Regions from separate parts of the Niabella sp. ZPM-14 genome, predicted to be linked through region 3. Evidence: riboswitches for the same ligand, from Rfam matches in the RefSeq annotation. Region 3 holds a riboswitch; each other region holds the start of a gene.
What was found. A riboswitch is a leader RNA that binds a small molecule or an ion and turns the genes downstream of it on or off. The one in region 3 is predicted to bind thiamine pyrophosphate.
Positions count from the first base shown of each region.

Region 1: it holds a riboswitch for thiamine pyrophosphate, as region 3 does, so the genes downstream of both, ACU37H_RS18260 (TonB-dependent receptor) here and ACU37H_RS08750 (class I SAM-dependent methyltransferase) in region 3, are expected to answer to the same signal.
Region 2: it holds a riboswitch for thiamine pyrophosphate, as region 3 does, so the genes downstream of both, pnuC (nicotinamide riboside transporter PnuC) here and ACU37H_RS08750 (class I SAM-dependent methyltransferase) in region 3, are expected to answer to the same signal.

Region 1 is NZ_CM181148.1:4,282,181-4,289,499, reverse strand. Features, by position in the region: gene ACU37H_RS18290 (GIY-YIG nuclease family protein) at 1-164, opposite strand, end outside; tRNA gene ACU37H_RS18285 (tRNA-Met) at 213-284, opposite strand; gene ACU37H_RS18280 (3-keto-disaccharide hydrolase) at 545-1,474, opposite strand; gene ACU37H_RS18275 (cytidine deaminase) at 1,554-2,036, shown strand; gene ACU37H_RS18270 (thioredoxin family protein) at 2,076-3,341, opposite strand; gene lepB (signal peptidase I) at 3,597-5,144, shown strand; TPP riboswitch at 5,315-5,424, shown strand; gene ACU37H_RS18260 (TonB-dependent receptor) at 5,482-7,319, shown strand, end outside.
Region 2 is NZ_CM181148.1:2,198,767-2,206,085, reverse strand. Features, by position in the region: gene ACU37H_RS09405 (Rieske (2Fe-2S) protein) at 45-374, shown strand; gene ACU37H_RS09400 (YoaK family protein) at 487-1,260, opposite strand; gene ACU37H_RS09395 (lipocalin family protein) at 1,265-1,723, opposite strand; gene uvrB (excinuclease ABC subunit UvrB) at 2,020-4,056, shown strand; gene ACU37H_RS09385 (YqjF family protein) at 4,111-4,821, shown strand; gene ACU37H_RS09380 (hypothetical protein) at 4,994-5,125, opposite strand; TPP riboswitch at 5,246-5,341, shown strand; gene pnuC (nicotinamide riboside transporter PnuC) at 5,376-6,008, shown strand; gene ACU37H_RS09370 (acyl-CoA dehydrogenase family protein) at 5,989-7,068, shown strand; gene ACU37H_RS09365 (FUSC family protein) at 7,285-7,319, opposite strand, start outside.
Region 3 is NZ_CM181148.1:2,050,104-2,057,422, forward strand. Features, by position in the region: gene ACU37H_RS08745 (AIR synthase family protein) at 1-940, opposite strand, end outside; gene ACU37H_RS08750 (class I SAM-dependent methyltransferase) at 933-1,658, opposite strand; TPP riboswitch at 1,819-1,906, opposite strand; gene ACU37H_RS08755 (glycoside hydrolase family 18 protein) at 2,126-3,229, opposite strand; gene ACU37H_RS08760 (SulP family inorganic anion transporter) at 3,380-4,906, shown strand; gene ACU37H_RS08765 (glycoside hydrolase family 18) at 5,150-6,223, shown strand; gene ACU37H_RS08770 (cysteine desulfurase family protein) at 6,374-7,319, opposite strand, start outside.

The DNA.
Region 1 (7,319 bases), 2.2 Mb from region 3:
ATCGCATCTGCTTTATGTGCAAATTCCTCCTGGTAAATCAGTTCCCAAGGTCTGAATTTTACCGTCCATCCGCTCTTACCCAATTCGTTATGCGACAATAACCTCGCCTCAAGGTTTGATGTAAACCCTATATATCTTGTCAAACGATTGGCTATATAATACATAAACGGTATACATAAAAAACCGCCAGTCAAAATGCTGGCGGAATTTAGTTGCGAAGCCAGGGATCGAACCTGGGACCTTCGGGTTATGAGCCCGACGAGCTACCGCTGCTCTACCTCGCACTGCAAATATACGAGGTTTTTCGAAAGCAGCAAAATCTAATCTGAAATAAATTTATTTAGCAGCGATTCCGGCCTGCGTTTTCATTTGGGAGTGAACGATTCATACAGCCGTAACGTCATCAATATCAGTTCTTGAGCAGCTCTTCCGCCACCAATCCTGGCTGGTTAAGAAATAAAAAAACCGCGAATCCACAAACGGCTGATGTTGATCAGACATGTCTGTGAATCCGCGGTAGGTATATATCAGTCTGCGCGAAAAGCTATTTCGCAGGAGTAATTGTAATGTTCCGGAACTCTATCGGACCATGGTCCCCCTGAACGTATAGCGGGCCTGGCTCTCCTTCTTTACTATCCAGTGCTCCGCCCGTAATACCGGGGATCTCCTGGTTAGAGATAACTGTTTTGCCATTCGCCACCACTGTAACCATGCGACCTACCAATGTCACGTCGTAGGACTGCCACTCACCGGGACCTTTTGAGTTGATCTCGCTGGGCGCGATAAACCCATAGATGCCGCTGAATAACACATTGGAAGGGTGCTCAGATTTGTCATTATCTAAAATTTGCAGCTCATAACGTCCACGTAAGTAAACGCCGCTGTTGCTACCTTTCTGATAACGGAATTCTATGTGCAATTTGAAATCGTCAAATTTCTGTTCTGTGATCAGATTGGCGCCTGATTTAGGGCTAGTCAATATACCATTTTTAACGACCCACTGGTTTTCAGCGCCTACGGCTTTCCAGCCGGTCAGGTCTTTACCGTTGAACAATTTGATCGGCGTTCCCCATACCGGTGCCTTCTCTCTTTTCAGGTAGGGTGCTTTGACACCTGTCCAGTTGTACTTCTTGCCATTAGGATATACCATAGTGCCTTTCAGGCCGTCGCCGGTTAGTTCACCTTCCACCACCAGGTCATTGTCTTCAGATTGCCACTGCGGAGGGATCGCGAATGAAAACTTGCCGTTCTCCCACTTCACTTCAGAAACCGGGCGTGCACTGCCATCGTCACCAACAAAATATCCTACCAGGGTTTTGATACCAGACAATTTCACTTCAAGCCAGGAGGGTTTTTCCTGTCCGTCTTTGTCTATTGTAATGTCCCAGCGTCCAATCAGATCTTTAGCTTCCATAGCCCATAAATTTAGGGTAAATAAGCTGGCAATAGCAAATGCAACTACTTTTTTAATCATGAGAAATTTTTTATGATTTTGAATGCTACAAATATAATTTTTTAACGGACGTGAATGTAACAATCCTATCTTTAATAGGATGAAAGAAAAAAATCACGAATTCAGGTATTGGGTGGCTGAAAGTATAGCTGATCTGGAAGTGCACGACGCGGCGTTGCTGAAAGAGGCGCGCGCGCTGACCGCCACTTCTTATGCTCCCTATTCAAAATTTCATGTAGCAAGTGTGGCGAGGTTGGCAAACGGATCAATTGTGAAAGGCACGAACCAGGAAAACGCCTCCTTTCCGGTCGGCATTTGCGCCGAGCGCAGCTTGCTGGCAGCAGTGGGAACCTTATATCCTGACGAAGTGATCCAGGCAATGGCGGTTACTTATAACCCGGAAGACCAGGTAAGCAATCAACCCATTTCTCCCTGCGGCATGTGCAGGCAAGCCTTACTGGAGTATGAAACGAGGGTGGGTCACCCGATCCGGCTGATCCTTGCAGGCATGGAAGGACCGGTCTATATCATCAGCTCTGTCAAAGATTTGTTGCCTTTTGCTTTCAGCGAACAGGATCTTTAATTGCCACCCACCATAAAAACCGGTCCCGCGTGCTACCTTTTATTCTACCGGCCAGGTAGGTTCACCTTTCTTCATTTTTTCTACAAGCTCTTTGTAGCCCTTGACATCTTCTCCCGTTTTTTCGGCCACGGTAGCTGCCCGCTCTTCTTCCTTTATGGCTTCATCCTTTCTTCCCAGCTTGTAAAGCAAATTGGCGTGTGTATCTATCATGTAGGCGACTTTATTGTCTGATTTTTCGAGGGAAAGTTTACTCCAGGCCAATGCTTTTTCCAGCACGGATGGATCCGCAACATTTTCGAACACAGACCAGGCGTGATTATTCAACATGTTGGCGTCCGGCTCGTCCATCTTGATCATCTCGTCTGCATATTTCACGTATAGCGGCCAGTTCTTTTTAGAGCGGTAAACATACATTTTAGAAAAGGTGGATACGTAATCTGCATAGTCCGGATACTTCTCTTTCAGTTGCTTGTCAAACTCCGTAAAATCAGGCTCTGCGTCGCCTTTGCCTTTCTTAAGCAATCCTCCCAGCTGCTCATTCAAGAGAATTTGTTTTACCAGATTAGCGCTCTTTTTGGGCGCTTCCAGGATTTTGTCTGCCCGTTCCGGTTCGTTGAGAGCGATCTGAAATCCTTTGTCATCGCTGCTTTTGGCAACCGAGTACAACAGTTCGAGATTATCCTTTGTATACAAATCCGTTTGAGTTGCCAGGTATGCGTTAGTATACTTTGTGGCGTTTTGCTGATCATAACCGGCCCTCGCCAACTTAGCCAGTTTCAACAGCTGTGCTGCTGATGAGTCACCGGCCTCTACTTTCCTGAGCTGTGTATAATACTGGTTTTCCGGATCGAGTATTTTCTTACCTGCCTCAATGAAGTTTTCCGGAGACATGCTGCCTACGAACCGGTGAATGATCTCCCCGTCGCTGTTAAAAATAAGATAGGTGGGATAAGCGCGGACTTCATATTTTTTAGCCAGGTGATGTCCGTCGTCGTACCAGCTCTTCACATAAGCATCGTCTTTGTCCGTCGTATCTAACTGTACTTTGACATTAATATAATGATCGTTATAAAATGCGCCGACTTCCTCTTTTGTAAACACGTTCTTGCTCATCATCTTGCAAGGGCCGCACCAGGTGGTGTAACAGTCCAAAAAGATGGGCTTGTTTTGTGCTTTGGCTTTGGCCACGACATCGTTCCAGGAAGGCAAATGTTCGAAGTTCATCCCTCCCGATGTATCTCCTTGCGAGTGAGTGGTCGCCGTTAACAATAAAAATGCGAAGAGTGCTAGCAAGTACTTTTTCATCAGTTGTTTTATTTTTTGGTTATAAATGTTGCAACAGGAACTGGTAAGTATGACCATTGATACCGCTGATGATGGATGCCGGCCCATCGGGCTTGAAATATCACCTTCAGCATAAAACAGTCACATGGTTTGTAAGCGTTGGGGCTTAAAGATAAGTTATAAATTAACAGAATATTGAATATAATTTGTTAATTGACAAATCGCTTTGAGGCATTTGATCCTTTTCCAATAAATTTGCCGTTAAAAATTCGGCCAATGCCTTTCAATCAATTGCTAATTATTTATCTAATAAGCTTACTGCTCGTATTTCTTCCCTCGTTTGGTTTGTCTAAATTGTTTAAACAGGCGGGAAGAGCATCGTGGAAGGCCTATGTTCCTTTTTATAATACCTGGGTGATGCAGGATATTGCACAACGCCCGAAGCATTGGGTGTTCTGGCAGTTGATCCCTGTGGTAGGATGGTTCATTACTCCCGGTATATTTATCGAATTTGCCAAGGTTTTTTGCCGCTTCTCTTTTTTGGATCACGCCGCAGCTGCATTGCTCGCTCCCTTTTATTTTCCCTGGCTGGCCAATCACAAAGACGCAAGATTCATCGGCGCTGAAGGCGTGCAGAAGCATAAGAAGCCAGGATGGCGCGAATGGGTGGATGCTGCTATTTTTGCGATCATTGCGGCTACGCTGATCCGGACCTTTATCTTTGAAGCCTATACGATCCCTTCCAGCTCGATGGAGAAAACATTGCTGGTAAGAGACTTTTTGTTTGTGAGCAAGCTGAGCTATGGGCCCCGCATTCCGAATACACCTTTGTCGGTTCCTTTTGTTCACAACTACTTACCTAAACTCAATACAAAGTCTTACTCTACACTGATCCAGTTGCCCTATACGCGCTGGTTTGCTGCGCCTGTTAAGCGCAATGATTGCGTGGTCTTTAACTTTCCGGCGGGCGATACGGTAATCCATGCAGACGGGTTTGAGTCATTAAGACCTTACAATCAAATACGCCGGTTTGCGGAATTAGGAGATCAATCGTCCATTAATGTCTTAAATAGCCCTTCGGAATTCCCTGTAGTTGTGCATCCGGTTGATAAAACGGATAATTATATCAAAAGGTGCGTGGGCGTTCCGGATGATTCCATTAAAATTGTTGATGGAATCCTTTATGTAAACAACAGACCTGCAGATATCCCTCCTGCTTCTGCAACTTATTACACGTTTCTCGCAAAAAACAACGTTCAGATTGACCCCGAGTTCTTAAAAGAATCCGGCATTCGCATTTCTCCCGATGGAAATGATTTCATGCCAGTTGGACAGGGCGTATATCGCATCAACCTGACATTAACCGAACTGAACATTTTGAAATCTTTACCTGTGGTTGATCCTAAATCGATCACTAAAGAAATCAGCGACCCGGATGACTATAATTATCAGCTGTTTCCTTATTACGACACCTCCCACCATTGGTCTGTAGACAATTACGGCCCATTGTGGATACCCAAAAAAGGCGTTACCATTACGCTTAATGCCGACAACTACCCTATTTACGAACGTGCTATTAAAAATTACGAAGGCAATACACTCGAAAACAAAAATGGCTCTTACATTATCAATGGGAAGGCGACAGACCAATATACTTTTAAGTATGACTATTATTGGATGATGGGCGATAACCGTCATAACTCTCAGGACAGCCGCTTCTGGGGCTTTGTTCCCGAAACCCACATTGTAGGTAAAGCCTGGATGATCTGGTTCAGCTACGAAAACGGTCCCAGGTGGAAGCGTTTGTTTAATATCATCAAGTAGTCGATGGTCTTTTAGTCAATGGTCAATGGTTTATAGACCATGGCAGGCGATAGATGCTTTATCATGTCTATCAAGTTGCTGTCGCCGGTCAACTATTGTCAATGGACCATGGTCTATGGTCCGCAGACTATCGTCTATAATCCCTATCTTCGCACCGCTTTTTTAAAGCCCAGTGTTTCCCGGGGTGCCGATTCAATTACACACAATTGATGAAGCTGAGATAATACCCGTAAACCTGATCAGGGTAATGCCTGCGCAGGGAAGGAAGAAGATCACTCCTTTCTCATTTCAGCATTCCCCTCTCATTAATTTTTTTAATCTTTTAAAGAAAGAACAAATGAAGAGGACTTTTATGTTCGGCGGCTTGTTATTAACAGCAAGCAGCGCTCTTTTCGCGCAAACTGACACCACGCGGTCAGACAGCGTTCAAACCCTCGCTCCTGTGGAGATCCGCTCCACCCGGCTGAATGAGAAATCACCATTCGCCGTATCCAACATCAGCAAGAAAGACATTGCGAAACAAAACCTGGGACAGAACTTTCCCAACCTGCTCAACCAGATTCCTTCCGTGGTTATCAGCTCAGACGATGGCGTTGGAGTAGGTTATTCGTCCATGCGCATCCGGGGCACGGATATCGCCCGGACCAACGTTACGTTTAACGGCATCCCGGTCAATGATCCGGAATCACAAGGCGCGTTTTTTGTTAACTTCGGTGACGTTGCGTCTTCGACGAGTTCTGTTCAGCTGCAACGCGGCGTAGGGTCATCCACCAACGGAGCCGGCGCTTTTGGTGCTTCGTTGAACATTTATAATATCGAACAGAGTAAGGAGGCGTTCGCGACGATCAGCAACGCCTACGGCTCCTTCAATACCTGGAAACATACGCTGCAGGCGGGTACCGGCCTGCTGCGCGGGGGATTCCAGTTTGACGTACGTTTATCAAAGATCAATTCGAGCGGATATATCCAACGCTCGAACAGTGACCTTAAATCGCTGCAGTTCCTGGCGGGATGGACCTCTAAAGATGAAAAGAGTAATATCAAATTCAACTTATTGAGCGGAAAGGAAAAAACAGGCCAGGCCTGGAATGGCATAGGAACTTCTTTTACCTCTGAAGACGATCCGGCTACGGTGGACTATTCAAGTCAGCTGGATGCTGCAGGCAGAAGGACCAATACGCTTGGCGACATGGGTAATGGCCGTTATTATAATGACCAGACGGATAACTATCAGCAAGATTATTATCAACTGTTCCTGAACCATCAATTCAACTCCGCGTGGTCTTCCAATCTCAGTTTCTTCCTGACGAGAGGAAAAGGCTATTACAACGAATACCGCGCAGGCGACGCCTTTGCGGATTACGGTTTGAACGATCCGGTGATCGGGGATTCTGTGATCAGCAACACCGACCTGACGCGTCAGTTGTGGCTGGATAACCATTATTACGGAACGGTGTTCTCCGTCAATTACAGCAAGGAAAGAACAACGCTAAACCTTGGCGGCGCTTACACGCGCTATGATGCCAAACATTATGGCTTTGTAAAATGGGCCGAAGTGGGCGTTCCGCTGGACTATCGCTGGTACAACCTGACTGCGTTTAAAAACGATGTGAATGTTTATGGCAAGTTACAGCAAGAGATCATCACGAATCTGTATGCCTTTGCCGATCTGCAGATCAGGCATGTGACCTATGATATCAATGGCTTTAGGAAAAACCCGGCCTTGCTCTCCAATAATGACTATACTTTTTTTAATCCGAAAGTCGGTGTAAGCTATGTTATCAAACATATGAATACTGCGCAGAGCAAGGTCTATGGCTCTGTGGCCCTGGCCAACAAAGAGCCTAACCGCGATGACTTCGAGGCCAACACAACGGAGGCGCCCAAGCACGAACAACTGACCGATGTGGAACTGGGTTATCAGTTTAATGTACGGACGTGGGAAGCCGGCATCAATGGTTATTACATGAAATATAAGGACCAGCTGATCGCTACCGGCAAGATCAACGATGTGGGCGCTTATGCGCGAACCAACGTGGACGACAGCTATCGCGCAGGAGTAGAATTAACGGCCGGATTCAGACCGGCTCATTGGCTGCAGGCCCAGGCCAACGCCACTTTCAGCCGAAACAAAATCAGGGAGATCGTTCAATACAGCGACGATTATGACAATGG
Region 2 (7,319 bases), 150 kb from region 3:
CCGCCCGTACCGAAAGGGCACGTTCGGGCGGGTGTCAATTTCCCATGAACAGAGAACTCACCTGGCATTTATTTGCCTTACATCTTAACGAACTTCCATTCAACGCCGAAGCGCTTGCGGAGATAAAAGTAGCGGGCAAAAAGCTGTGCATCTCCCGGGCCAATGACCGGGTCTTTGCCTGTGCCGCTCAATGTCCTCATGCTGCGGTGCCATTATCTGGTGGTTATGTGAATGTTCAGCACCAGATCGTGTGCCCTTTACATAGATATAAGTTCAGCCTCGAGAATGGCCGGAACGTCAGCGGTGAAGGATACTTTTTAAAAACCTACCCGGTAGAGGAACGGGAAGATGGGTGGTATGTAGGATTGTATTAGACAAAAAGAGATATTGCACATCTGAATGCGCATTTTTTTTTATACTTCTGCACAATAGATTGTGCAGGGCATTAGCGTTCTTGAAATATGGATCACTGAATACCGTTTCTTATTACCTCGTCTTCGTATAAGAAGGAGCCCATACTTTGTTCTGCCGCCTGTTGATACGGAAGCGCTTGAATTTAACGATCCAAAGTTTATAAGAATCATAGAGGATTACCACCAGCAGAAAAGCGCTGATAATAAAAAACATCTTAAAGTGAAGCGTCTTGTAAAAGAGGGCGAACACCACACCTCCGATCACATAAGAGATAGCGATTGAACCGATCAACGTCGCTTTATCGCGCATCTCTTTTTTCCTTCTGAATTTTCTGCTGGTAAACATCGCCGCCAATATGCCCAGGTCCGTAGTAGCCCCGGTAAGGTGCGTCGTCTTTACCGCAAAGTTGGAGATGCTGGCTGTAAGACCGTTCTGTAAGCCCATTGCGAACAACAGGAAGGACAGCATCAGCTCAGACTCCTGCAACGTGCCTTTGTACCAATAATCACCGTACACTCCCACGGCTAAGATGCAGCCCAATTCCAGCAAAAGAGGAATCGCATGCGCCAGGTACTTGTTCTTTTCAGAAAGATTGATCACGATGAAATTAGATACAAAACATCCGAAGAAATAAAGGAAGATCCACGAACCCACGAGTGCGATCTGGTACAGGTTTCCCGCTGCCAGTTCCGAAGCGAAAATGGCATAATACCCGGTAACGTTCGATGAAAACGAAAGAAATAATAGAAGAGACGCCACGTTCACCATACCCGCCACCAATGCGGTCAGAACACCCAGTTTCACATTGTCTGCCAAAGATCTGCTATTGCTATATTTACGTAACATGTTTTTAGATTTTTACACAACTCACCTTGGCAATACCACGAATGCCTTTATCAGTATCAAAATTTAACTCCAGTGTGTTTTCCGTCAACCTTGAAATATTATACTGCTCTACGCGGTTATCAGGATAAGTAACGGTCAGGATATTTCCGCGACCCTTGATTTTCCAGTTAGCCACTTTTTTATCGTTGTTGCTGCTCAGCGTTAACGTCCCGTCGGGATGGAAGATCCAGTTTTCAGCTTCTACGATACCCAAATCTGCCGTAGACATTTTCCTGATCTTATTCGGCGTCGAAGCGTTCGCACGACCCACGTGTTCACTATAATAAACACGCTCATATTCCCAATGGATTTCTTTCCAGTTCCCAAGGATCGCTTCCTCCGGGTTGTGATACGACTTGATGGTGAATGATAAGCACCCTAACACCGCAAACACCACGGCTATAATAATAATTACATTTTTCATTGTTATTCTCCTTTTTTGTCACTTAAAAAAAGTACGGTCAGTGACAATGCAAAACTACCTCGGGGGTATTAGAACGGTATAAAGCTCAAATTAGAATCAGATTAGAAAAAATGGGCTCCGGATTAAAAGCGCATTAAAAACAACGTTGATAATCAAACGGATGTCATTTTTTTCTTAATGAAATATTAAAAGGCGGATTAGAACGTTTGCTTGTGCAGAAGTGATAAAGATGCTGCGTGTAGACCCGCTAAATTTATTTTCTTTAATTTGTCCTTTTAATACTCATTTTACAATAAATGCCTTTCAAACTACATACTCCGTTTGCTCCTGCCGGCGATCAGCCGACAGCGATTGCGCAATTGACCGAAGGGGTGCTTGGCGGGGAAAAATACCAGACCTTGTTAGGGGTTACCGGAAGTGGTAAAACCTTTACTATGGCCAATGTGATCCAGAATACGCAAAGGCCGACCCTGATTATTACACACAATAAAACGCTGGTGGCCCAGCTATACGGTGAGTTCAGGCAGTTTTTCCCCGATAATGCGGTAGAATATTTTGTTTCTTATTATGATTATTATCAGCCAGAAGCCTACCTGCCGGTTAGTGACACGTACATAGAAAAGGACCTGGCCATCAATGAAGAGCTGGACAAGCTGAGGTTACGTGCCATCACCAGTTTATTAAGCGGGCGTCGTGATATCATCGTTGTTGCTTCAGTGAGTTGTATCTATGGTGCGGGAAATCCGGCGGATTACGAAAACAGCATTATCCGCATCCATCGCGGTCAGACCATCTCCAGGCAGGCTTTTTTACATGGATTGGTCAATTCCCTGTACACCCGGACCACCATTGAATTCAACCGGGGCACCTTCCGGGTGAAAGGAGATACGGTAGATATCAATCTCCCTTATGTAGACCACGGATACCGGGTTACCTTTTTCGGAGATGAGATCGAAGAGATCGAAAACATAGAAATAGCGAGTGGCAAGCGGATCAGCAAGATTGAAAATGCTGCTATCTTCCCGGCTAACCTGTATGTAGCGCCAAAGGACATGATACAACAGGTGATCTATGAGATCCAGGATGAGATGGCAGCGCAGGTAGAATACTTTAGCAGCACGGGTAAATTGATCGAGGCGCAGCGCATCAAAGAGCGGGTGGAATATGACATCGAAATGATCAAAGAGCTGGGCTATTGCAACGGCATCGAGAACTACTCGAGGTTCTTCGACCGCAGAAGCCCCGGCACGCGACCATTCTGCCTGTTAGATTATTTTCCTAAAGATTATTTGATGATCGTTGATGAGAGTCACCAGACAATGCCGCAGATCAGCGGGATGTATGGTGGTGACCGCAGCCGTAAGTTGATACTGGTAGATTATGGATTTCGCATTCCTTCTGCGTTGGACAACCGCCCGCTGAATTTTCATGAATTTGAAAGCCTGCAAAACCAGGTCATTTATGTGTCGGCAACACCGGACACCTACGAGCTGGAGAAAACCGGTGGCGTAATTGCCGAACAGGTGGTGAGGCCTACAGGCCTGCTCGATCCGCCCATTGAAGTGCGGCCCAGCATCAACCAGATCGATGATCTTTTGGACGAAATCGATAAACGTGTCAAAAAAGGTGATCGCGTGTTGGTGACTACGCTGACCAAACGTATGGCTGAAGAAATGGATAAATACCTGCATCGCATCAATATCAAATCAAAGTATATTCATAGCGAAGTGGATACCTTGGAGCGTGTAGAAATACTGCGGCAGCTTCGGTTAGGCGAGATCGATGTGTTGGTAGGCGTGAACTTATTAAGGGAAGGCCTGGATCTGCCCGAAGTGAGCCTGGTAGCGATCCTTGATGCTGATAAAGAAGGCTTTTTAAGGAATGAAAAATCGCTGACGCAGACGGCGGGCCGTGCAGCCCGGAATGTCGATGGCCTGGTGATATTTTATGCGGATACGATGACCGGCAGCATGCAGCGTACGATTGATGAAACCAATCGACGCCGCGAGAAACAAATCGCCTATAACATAGAACATGGCATTACGCCGCGTACGGTGACTAAATCCAAGGAAGATGTATTCAAGCAGACCAGTGTTTTAGATATTAAAGGTTTTGATGAGAAAGAACCTTTGGCAATCGGGTTTGATGAGGACCTGGTGACCGTTGCAGCCGAAGAGGAGGTGGTTTACAAGACCATCCCTCAAATGGAAAAAGCTATCGCCAGGACAAAAAAGGAGATGGAAAAAGCCGCGCGTGACCTGGATTTCATGGAAGCTGCCCGGCTGCGTGACGAAATGTTCCGGCTGCAGAAAGAGCTGGAAGGCATGAAGTGATCGATGAACACACTCAGGAAGCGCTGATTGCGATAAAGAGAAACTTAAAGATCTATGTCTACCTTTTTAACCGCCGAATGGCGGAAGCTCGCGATGGCTAATTATGCTGTAGATCCGGAAATATTGAAGGACTATCTTCCATACAAAACCGAATTAGATATATGGGAAGATACCTGCTATGTGAGCCTGGTGGGGTTCCTGTTTCTGAATACCAGGCTGGCAGGTATAAAGGTTCCGGGACACGTCAATTTTGAAGAGGTCAACCTGAGATTTTACGTGAAATACAAAGATGGTGCAGAATGGAAGCGCGGCGTTGTTTTTATCAGGGAGATGGTGCCCAGGACAGCGCTGGCCTGGGTAGCCAATACTTTTTATGGTGAACACTATGAAAGATTACCAATGAAACACTCGCTGGACACGGAAGACGGGCGCTTAAGCGTTTCTTACAGCTGGAAGAAAAACCGATGGCACCGGATTGAATTATTAACCGAAGCCAATGCCGCCCAGATATTACCAGGTAGCGAAGCCGAATTCATCACCGAACATTACTGGGGATATACACAAAAAGGAAAAACCAGGACAGGAGCATACGAAGTGCAACATCCCAGGTGGATGGCCTATGATGTACTCAACTATACGATCGACGTTGATTTCAACTTGTTGTATGGTGACCGCTTTTCGTTTTTAAATGAAGCTAGCCCGGTATCCGTTATCCTTGCGGAAGGCTCCGAAGTAGCCGTGAAAACCGGCAGGCGAATTGTCTGAACCCCTGTTACTTCACTTTGCGGTAGTACGTCCATGTGGTGTCGACCGCAGCGGGAACGGTCAGCGTTAAACCGTAAAAAGAAATATCCTGCGGGATCAGCAACGCCTCTGTTACTTCTCATGTCATACATTTTCCAGGTGCCAATCAACGGATGATCCGGATCTTAGCATGTTAAATCTCTTTTTCGTTTTCGTTCATTGAGTTGGGCGGCCGTTGCTCCTTCGCTTTCTTCCAGGCCAAAATATCTCCTCGTTGCTTTTCAGCGCCTGGTACAAGCGTTCTCCGGGCGGCTTTTGCAGCCATATTTTCAACTGTAGCTTTTTTATATGTTCAGGTGTGTCGTGCATTTTCACAGTAGTGATAGTTGTTGAAAATAGCTAAAAGGCAAAAATACCGGCTGAAAATTTTAATACGCTATCTTTGCCTTCACTCATGGGGTGCCTTAATATTACAGGCTGAGATCATACCCAATAACCTGATCCGGGTAATGCCGGCGTAGGGAACAGACAAATACTTTTTGCATCTCCGTGGGTCTTCATCAAACGTATCGATTATGAATTGGAGCGAGTGGACCCAGACATTTATCAATCAGTTGAAAGCTGTACCCCTTCTCGAGTGGCTGGGCGTTGGATTTGGGGTAGCTGAAGTGCTGTTAGCAAAGGCCAATAAGATCTGGTTGTATCCCTGCGGGATCATTGCTGTTACTATCTCCACCTATATCTTCTTTCAATCAGGGCTGTATGCAGAAAGCGCGCTCAATCTTTATTATTTCGTGATGAGTATCTATGGATGGTGGTGGTGGGAAAGGCGAAAAAATCACGAAGTGCCGGAGATCACACGCGCCAGCCGGTCAGACTGGCTGAAAACGATTGGTATTGTCGTTGTCGCATTTACCATTTTATACGGCGTCCTCGTCAATTTTACCGATTCAACAGTACCCGTGTTTGATTCCTGGGTAAGCGCCACCGCCTGGGCAGGCATGTGGCTGCTTGCCAAAAGAAAAATAGAGAATTGGATCCTCCTCAATGTCAGCAACGCCTTTGCGATCCCGCTGCTGATCTATAAAGGATTGCCTTTATATGCCATACTGACCTTATTCCTGTTCATCATAGCTGTAATGGGATATATCCAATGGAATAAAATTGTTAAGCAAAAAACAGCAATAAGTGACTTTAGTTTTGAATAAGCAACAGGTACAGGAGTTCAGAAAGCGTTGCTCATTATCTGAGCAACGAGGCTCATTGACTCCTGCGCTACTCGAAACAGTATATCGCGAGAAATGGTTTAAGTTATTCCTGCCTCGTGATTGGGGTGGGCTCGGGCTTAATCTTCCCGAAGCGCTGAAATATGAGGAAGAGCTGGCGTATATTGACGGCAGTCTGGGTTGGACAGTAACGCTGTGTGCAGGCGCCAATCTTTTTGCAGGATATATTAATGCGCAGAAAGGTGCCAGGATCTTTTCTTCCCGGAAGGTTTGTTTTGGCGGAAGCGGCGCCGTAAGTGGCATTGCGCGGGAAACTGAAAGGGGCTATCGGGTGACCGGCCATTGGAGATATGCCACCGGGGCGCCTCATCTTACCCATTTTACAGCCAATTGCCGCATCGAAAAAAACGGCGTTCCTGTCGTCGATGCTGATGGAACTCCCGTGGTCAGATCGTTCTTCTTCAAAAAGGAAGAGGTGACCATTCACGAGGATTGGGACACCATGGGCCTGAAAGCCACTGCCGGTCATAGTTTCAGCGTGAAGGATCTTGAGGTGGAGCGTGATCGCAGTTTTATAATTGACGAGCAACATCCGACATTAGACCTTGATATTTATAAGTATCCTTTCATGCCGTTTGCAGAAGCAACCATCGCGGTCAATACGCTCGGGATGACCCGGCACTTTTATGAACTGATGGACAGCATCCTGGAAGACCGGCGGCCGAAGCTGGGAGATGGCAACTATGAGGCCATCCGTGAAGAACTGAAGGCACGACAGGACCAAACCGACCGGCTATCGCAGGCACTATATGATCATACAGCCGTGTCCTGGAATGAATTAGTAGCTAAGGGAAAGCTGACCGCGAAAAGCACCCGGCAGATCGCGAAGATCAGCAGACAGTTGGTCCGGGATTGCAGGTCAGCAGTGGCAAGCCTGTATCCTTACTGTGGTTTAGCCGCCACGGGTAAGCATTCTGAGATCAACCGGGTATTCCGGGATATCTTCACCGCCAGCCAGCACGGCTTGCTGACATTGGATTAGTGATAACTTAGGTTTTGAATTTGGCATTGAATGCTCAATGGGAGCCTCCATTACGACGTGTTGGTTTGCGCCTTGCTATACCAGTTAATTGGTGACATCATTAAAATATCGTCATTGCAAATGCAGCGAAGCGGAGTTGAGCCATCTCCACACTTTCAGAAAGTTTGTTTTTTCTTCTTGAAACTCGCCTGGAGCGCCAAATCCAACCGCCAGGGTTTAAAAGTCCTTTGCCAGCTTTTTAATGTCGCCGG
Region 3 (7,319 bases):
CTACTTCCACGCATTCAATTCCCTCGTCCTGCAGCCGTTGAATCAGCGACGCGACAGACGGCCTTTTACAACAGACAAGCATCGCACCGGCACCGATACAACGCCGGGGGTCCAAAGAAAAAAGTGCGCATACTTTTTTTTGCACCTCATGAATGGGTAACCGCTCATCATAAACAACGGCTCCGTTTCCTGAGGCGCTACACAGTTCATAAATCGCTCCCAACACCCCGCCTTCGGTAACATCGTGCATTGCGGTTACGGCCCGCTGTTCTTCATTTGCTTTAACCGCTACCAGGGCGTCTTTCAGAGAAGAGGTGCTGTAAAACGCGTTGCAGGCCTGCTGATATATTTCCTGCCCGCAGTGTTGCTTTACCGTTTCCGGGAAACTCATCGCAAGGATAGCGGTAGAGGAGATGGCACAACCTTTTGTAACCAGGAGCACGTCACCCGCTTGTGCAAAAGACGACAGGAGCATGTGACCGGCAGGCGCCACACTGATCATGGTGCCGCCACCGGCGATGGTACTGCCTTGTCCTTCAATGAAGCCCGTATGCCCGCCGGTAACCGCTGCTCCGATATCGTCGCAATATTGATGAATATGCTCCCAGTAGATAGAAAAATCCTTTTTTGAAAACCCGGCAGGTAGATTCAACACCAGCTGGGCATACATGGGCGGATAGCCTGTAGTAGCAATGTCATTGGCCATGAGATGCACCGACAACCAGGCCGACTCTTGCAACCCAAGCGCCGGGATCAGCGACAGCGGATCACTGGCCATGGCCAGGGTCATGTTCCCCGGAAGATTCACCAACGAAACATCTACGCCGAAGGCCGGACCAGCCACTACTTCCTGCCGCTGACATCCGTAGCGGTTGCGCAGCAGCTGATCGAATAGACCCGCTTCCAGCTTGCCCTGACTTTTTGTTTCCGCACTATTCATCAACATCGTTTAAGCTCACATACAGTCCGAAAAAGTCACCAAACGGTAATCCCCATTGCTGCACCGGAAACCATTTGGGTAACCCTGTACAGGTCCACTCGATCGTATATTTTCTACCGGCTAACGCCTGGTGGATAATCTCCGTTAGCTTTTGAGGCGTGTAAAAGGTCGCCGTTACATAAAATGGATTTTTGCCAAAAAACTGCTGCACCCTCCGGCGCAACACTTTAGGTGAATTGCGGTTCATCATACCCATGGCAATGCCACACTTCGCAACACGGGCTGCCTCCCTGATCACCTTGACGGGATCTTTATAGTATTCAAAAGTGGTGATGAAAGCCAGTGCATCGAAGCTGTGGTCTTTAAACGGCATGAAATGAGAATCGGCCATGACCAGGTCTCCGTCAAAAAGATGCCGGGCCTGTGATAACATCAATGGGGAGATGTCGCCACCGGTAGCTTCAATACCGATCTGCTTCCACCATCGGGTGAACCTCGTGGTGCCGCAGCCAAACTCCAGCAGCTGCTTTATCCTTTTGTCTTTGGACACCAATTGCTCCATCACTTTTTTCTGCCATATTTCGGCACGTTTATAACGGCCCTCATACCACTGTTCGTAAGTGTCAGTATGCTCCCGGTTGAAAAACCATTCAGGCCGCTGTTGCCAGCTTTGCTGATGGGCTGGAATTAATTCGAGAGATGTTTCGCGTGACTCCATGTGTTACTACTTTTATGCTTGTTGCCGACTGCTATTGCGTCAACTTATTTTAACGAACAATGGTTGGTACCTGATCCGGAGATCCACTATATCAACGTCCGTTACCAAATAAAAAAAACCATCCAGCGGGTATACCAACGGATGGAGCATAAAAATGAAAGTCAGCCTTCATTAGCATCCCTACGTTGGCATTACCCAAATCAGGTAGCGGGTATAATCTCAGCCCAATGGCACCCCGTGCTACAGGAAGTAAAAGTAGTAAAAACTTTATTGCAAAAGAAAATATGGATGCATAACATTTTAATCCGCGGCTGTACGCCTGGCAAATGTTGCTTTGTTAGCGCATAGATGAGCGGGCTATCGTTAGCAAAAGAAATTTTAACAGGTCCGAGGAGGCAGTGTCACGCTATCTGCCTGCCCTGGAAAAATTAGACAAAACAATCCTACATCTGTTAATAATATTATGTTTATTTTTTTGACTGGATCGTCTGGTTAATGACTTTTAAATATCCGTCCCGGGGCTTATCAAGACTCAGCTCCCAAAACATAATACCGCCTAAACCCTTGTCCAGTGCGTATTTCGTCTTTTTAGCGACAGATCCTGCGTCATCAAAAGTTGCGAAAATTTTCTCCTTTTCATTGTACGCATAACTTGCCTTAGCCACTTCATCATAGTAAAAGTTGAACCCATTTTCTTTATTGATCCGGCTTTCCAACATGCGATAAGGAATAAAGCTCTTAAACACGCCGGGCCGGTAAAGACCCCTGTTCACGTTTTCGACCTTTTCCCAGCTCCGCCCGTAAAACGCCGCACCAATGATCAATTTATTTTCAGGCACCCCGATAGATGTAAGGTAACTCACACAGGCATCTGCCGATTCGGTTTGTTCTTTGGTTGAGTACAAGGGCGTGTGGTGACCGGTATGCGGCGTGGCGCCATTGACCAGGTCGTAGGTCATCAGGTTGACATAATCGACAATCGGCATGACACTTTTCCAATCAACGGATTCTTTGAGGTATTTTGAAAAGCCACCTGCCGCAAAACTGATTTCCTGCTTTTTGCCCAGTGCCGCTCTCAATGCTTTTACCAGCGCGGTGAAGTTTTCTTTATCCTCCAGCTTATAGGGATGGCCGGGGTGACCTTCAATCGTGGGATATTCCCAATCCAGGTCAATGCCATCGGTCTTAAAGTAGTCCGCAAGCGCTTTTACAGAAGCCGCAAATTCCATTCTCCCGGCCTGCGTGTCAAACACCTCGGAGCAGGTTTTGCATCCACCCCATCCCCCCAGGGATAATAACACTTTCAATCGCGGGTGAGCCGCTTTTAGAGAGACCAGCTTCCTGATAGTCGCAGAGTCCCGGGCATTATCGACAGCCAGTTTATTGCCGCGTAAATGACAAAAGCTATAAATGATATGAGTAAGTTGCTCCACCGCATAATTGTCGATAACCGACGCATCGGAGGAATAGTAGGCGATGACACGGAAGGGTTTGCCAGACTGCGCGTATACCGGAGCTACCGCGAGCAAAAACAAAAATACCAAAAGAGTGCAGGCGAGTGATCGCATCATTTCGAGAGGAGTTTAAGTGAAAAAACTAAAGTTAAAAAGATCCGATCCATCGACACAAAAATTTTAAGCCTGTTACACACACGTCCAACCGCTCAGAAATCAGTTCATAGCGATAGTTTAGGCGTCGTTAACTACTTTTGCGGTTTATATATGACACCCCTGATTAAACTATTCGATTTTTCCCAAAAAGTAGATTACAGAACTGAAGTGTTGGCCGGTCTTACCGTGGCCATGACGATGATCCCTGAATCTTTATCGTTTGCCATATTGGCCGGCCTCCCGCCACTTACAGGTTTGTATGCCGCGTTTATTATGGGATTGGTCACGGCCATCTTGGGCGGCAGGCCGGGACTGGTATCCGGCGGGGCAGGAGCAACGGTCGTGACCTTGATCGCGCTGATGAAGTCGCACGGCATCGAATACGTATTTGCTGCGGTAGCGCTTGCGGGAGTGGTGCAACTGCTTGTCGGAATTTTTAAGCTCGGGAAATTTATCAGGCTGGTGCCACAACCGGTGATGTATGGCTTTGTCAATGGGCTCGCCGTGATCATCTTCATGTCGCAGCTTGCGCAATTCAAGATAGCGGACGGGAGCGCCTGGCTTACCGGCGCCACTTTATACACGATGCTGGGCCTGGTAGCCGTCACGATCGCAGTGGTTTTGCTGTTTCCCAAAATCAGCAAAGCCATCCCTTCTTCTCTGGTAGCGATCATCGTTGTGTTTGCACTGGTGGAGTTGCTGGGCATTCAAACGAAAACCGTTGCCGATATCGCATCAGTCGCGGGCGGCTTCCCTCCTTTTCACATTCCCGCGATCCCTTTCAACTTTGAAACCTTAGAAATTATTTTTCCCTATGCATTGGTCATGGCCTGCGTGGGCCTAACGGAAGGATTGTTAACCCTCAACCTGGTGGATGAAATGACAGCCACCAAGGGCAACAGCAACCGCGAGTGCCTGGCACAGGGCACGGCCAACTTATTGAACGGATTCTTTACCGGCATGGGGGGTTGCCCTATGATCGCGCAGACCTTTGTAAACCTGTCAGCCGGCGCCAGGGCCCGCCTGTCGGGCATTATAGCAGCTATCACCATCCTGGCCATCATTTTATTTGGTGCGCCGCTGATCGGGCGCTTGCCGATGGCGGCATTGGTCGGTGTTATGATGATGGTAGCCATCGGCACTTTTGAATGGGCCAGCTTCAGGATCATCAATAAAATGCCGAAAGCCGACATCCTCGTTGGCATCCTGGTGGCAGCGGTAACGGTATGGCTGCACAACCTGGCTTTGGCCGTACTGATCGGTGTCATTATCGCTGCGCTGGTTTTTGCCTGGGAAAGCGCCAAGAGGATCAGAGCCAGGAAATACCTGGATGCGGACGGCATCAAGCATTATGAAATCTTCGGGCCTTTATTCTTCGGTTCTACCACCGCTTTTGCCGAAAAGTTTGACGTAGCCAACGACCCCGGGTTGGTTATTATTGATTTTCGTGAAAGTCGCATCAGCGATATGAGTGCGATTGAAGCAGTCAATAAGATCACAAAACGATATGCGGATGCCGGAAAGAAAGTGCGCCTGCGCCACCTGAGCCCTGATTGCAGGCGGTTGCTTTCCAACGCAGCGGGAGTGATTGAAGTAGATGTTATGGATGATCCGGATTATAGAATTCCGGAGCAGTAGATTATACACCAACCCGATAATGGTCAGCAGCACTTGCTGACAAACTGCCGATCGCAATAGATTCTTCTAAGAAATATTTATGCACTGCCCCCCCCTTTTTCCTTCCTCAAGGGTCTATATTGATACAGCGTTGCAAATAGAGTGGTTAAAAAGCGACTATGCAAAACAGGCGTCTTCAAAACCATGTCTATTTACACTATAACATTGCTCTTATAACTATATACACTCTAAATTTTAACTTCAATGAAAAAACTACAACTTCACTTGATCGCATTTGCTTGCGGATTACTTCTTTTTAACTCGTGTAAAAGAAGCGGGGTGATAATCCCAGAAATTGATAACCCATTGGATAGCACGGCCTATTACGAAGCCTTGCGTGCCTACAAGAAAAGTGATCATGCCGTATCCTTTGGATGGGCGGGCAATTCCATTGCTTATGGACGAAATATAAACGGGGTATGGGATCCAACCTGGGTACCAGGCTTTGAGGATTTACCCGATAGTATGGATATTGTAAGCTTATGGGGAGATGGAGGCGGCTTTTGGGTAGCCCCTGACCCCACCCTTCCCAAAGATACTGCACGATGGAGAATGCTACAGTCTGTGCGTCAGCGAAAAGGAACGAAGTTCGTTGTCTGCGCATGGACATACCAGGTTGTGAACATAATGAGAAATGATTTTCCCGACCTTTTTTTGAATAAGAAAGATACCATGGCCGCAATCGACAGCGCTGCAAAATATATAGTAGATTACATTGACTACCACCAGCTGGATGGATTTGACCTTGACTTTGAAGCGGATTATGGAGATAGAAATCTATTTGGCGATCAGCGTGGGAAAGGTACATTTGGATACACAACCGATGACCCTCATATACAACGCTTGTTTAAATCGCTCTCTAACCACCTGGGACCCCTGTCCGGTACAGATAAGTTATTGATTATTGACGGGCAGTTTGATTTAGGCATAGAACCCTACATTAATTATCTGGCGCAACAGGCTTATAGGGCTACGAGTGCCAGCGTGCTTCAAAACCGGTACGACAACTTCGGGGGAGGAATTCTTCCATCGAAAAAATTCATCGTCACAGAGGACACTGAAAAATATGGACCGGATGGCACTTCTTTTATCTATGAAGGCAAAGATATAGGCAGTGTTCTGGGCATGGCATACTGGAATCCTCTGCAGGGACGCAAAGGTGGATTCGGTGTTTACAGACTGGATTTAGATGCTGCTCCCGACAGCACCGGGCGAAAATACTCTTATATGAGAAAAGGAATTCAAATTCAAAACCCCGCACCGGTCACTATTAATTAGATTGACCTATTTTTAATATAAGGAATAGCCTGAGCCACTTCAAATGGTGTCTCAGGCTATTGTTATTGTACTTATAATCGTTGTTTAATCATGAATGAAGGCGGTACAAGCTGATGCTTTCGTTTTCCCGCGGTTCCTGTCATAAAAAATTTACATCAACTCCTTCAGTTTCGCAATTACGATATCAATCTCTTCTTTCGTATTGTTTTTGCTAAAAGAAAAACGGATGGCCACTTTGTTAGGATCGCCGCTTACTTCGTTGATCACATGGGAGCCCTGGTTGGCTCCGCTGCTGCAGGCGCTGCCACCGGAAACACAAATATTGTTGATGTCTAAATTGAACAATAACATTTCAGATTTTTCACTCAACGGGAAAGAGGCATTCAACACGGTGTATAAAGAACTGCCATTATAATCCCCATTGAAAGTGACAGACGGTATTTCTTTTTGCAATTGTTCCGCCATGTATGTTTTCAACGACTTGATATAGGCCGAGTCCTTTTCATAATGGGCCATAGCCAGCTCAAGCGCTTTTGCAAAACCTACTATGCCATAAATGTTCTCTGTTCCGGCGCGCATATTGCGTTCCTGGCCACCACCGTGGATCATGGGTTTGATCCGCAAATCGCGGCTAACATATAAAATACCGGTGCCTTTCGGACCGTGAAATTTATGGCCGGCGGCAGAAATAAAATCGACCTGTATACGACTCAGATCGATAGGGTAATGCCCCACGGTCTGAACGCAATCAGAATGGAAGATCGCATCATACTTTTTACACAATGCGCTTACTGCATTAATGCTCAGCAAATTCCCGATTTCATTATTAGCATGCATGAGGCTGACCAGGCATTTCTTACCGGCACGCTCCAGTTGCGTTTCCAGGTCCTTCAGGTCCACATGTCCATCGGGCAGCAATTTTACAAAGCTGTGCGATACATCGCCGGCAGCATAATGAGACACCGTGTGCAGCACGGCATGGTGTTCAATGGGCGATGTGATAATGTGCTTACAACCCAGATCACGGAGAGACGCCAGTATAGCCGTATTGTTGGCTTCTGTGCCGCCGCTAGTAAAAAATATTTCGCCAGGATGC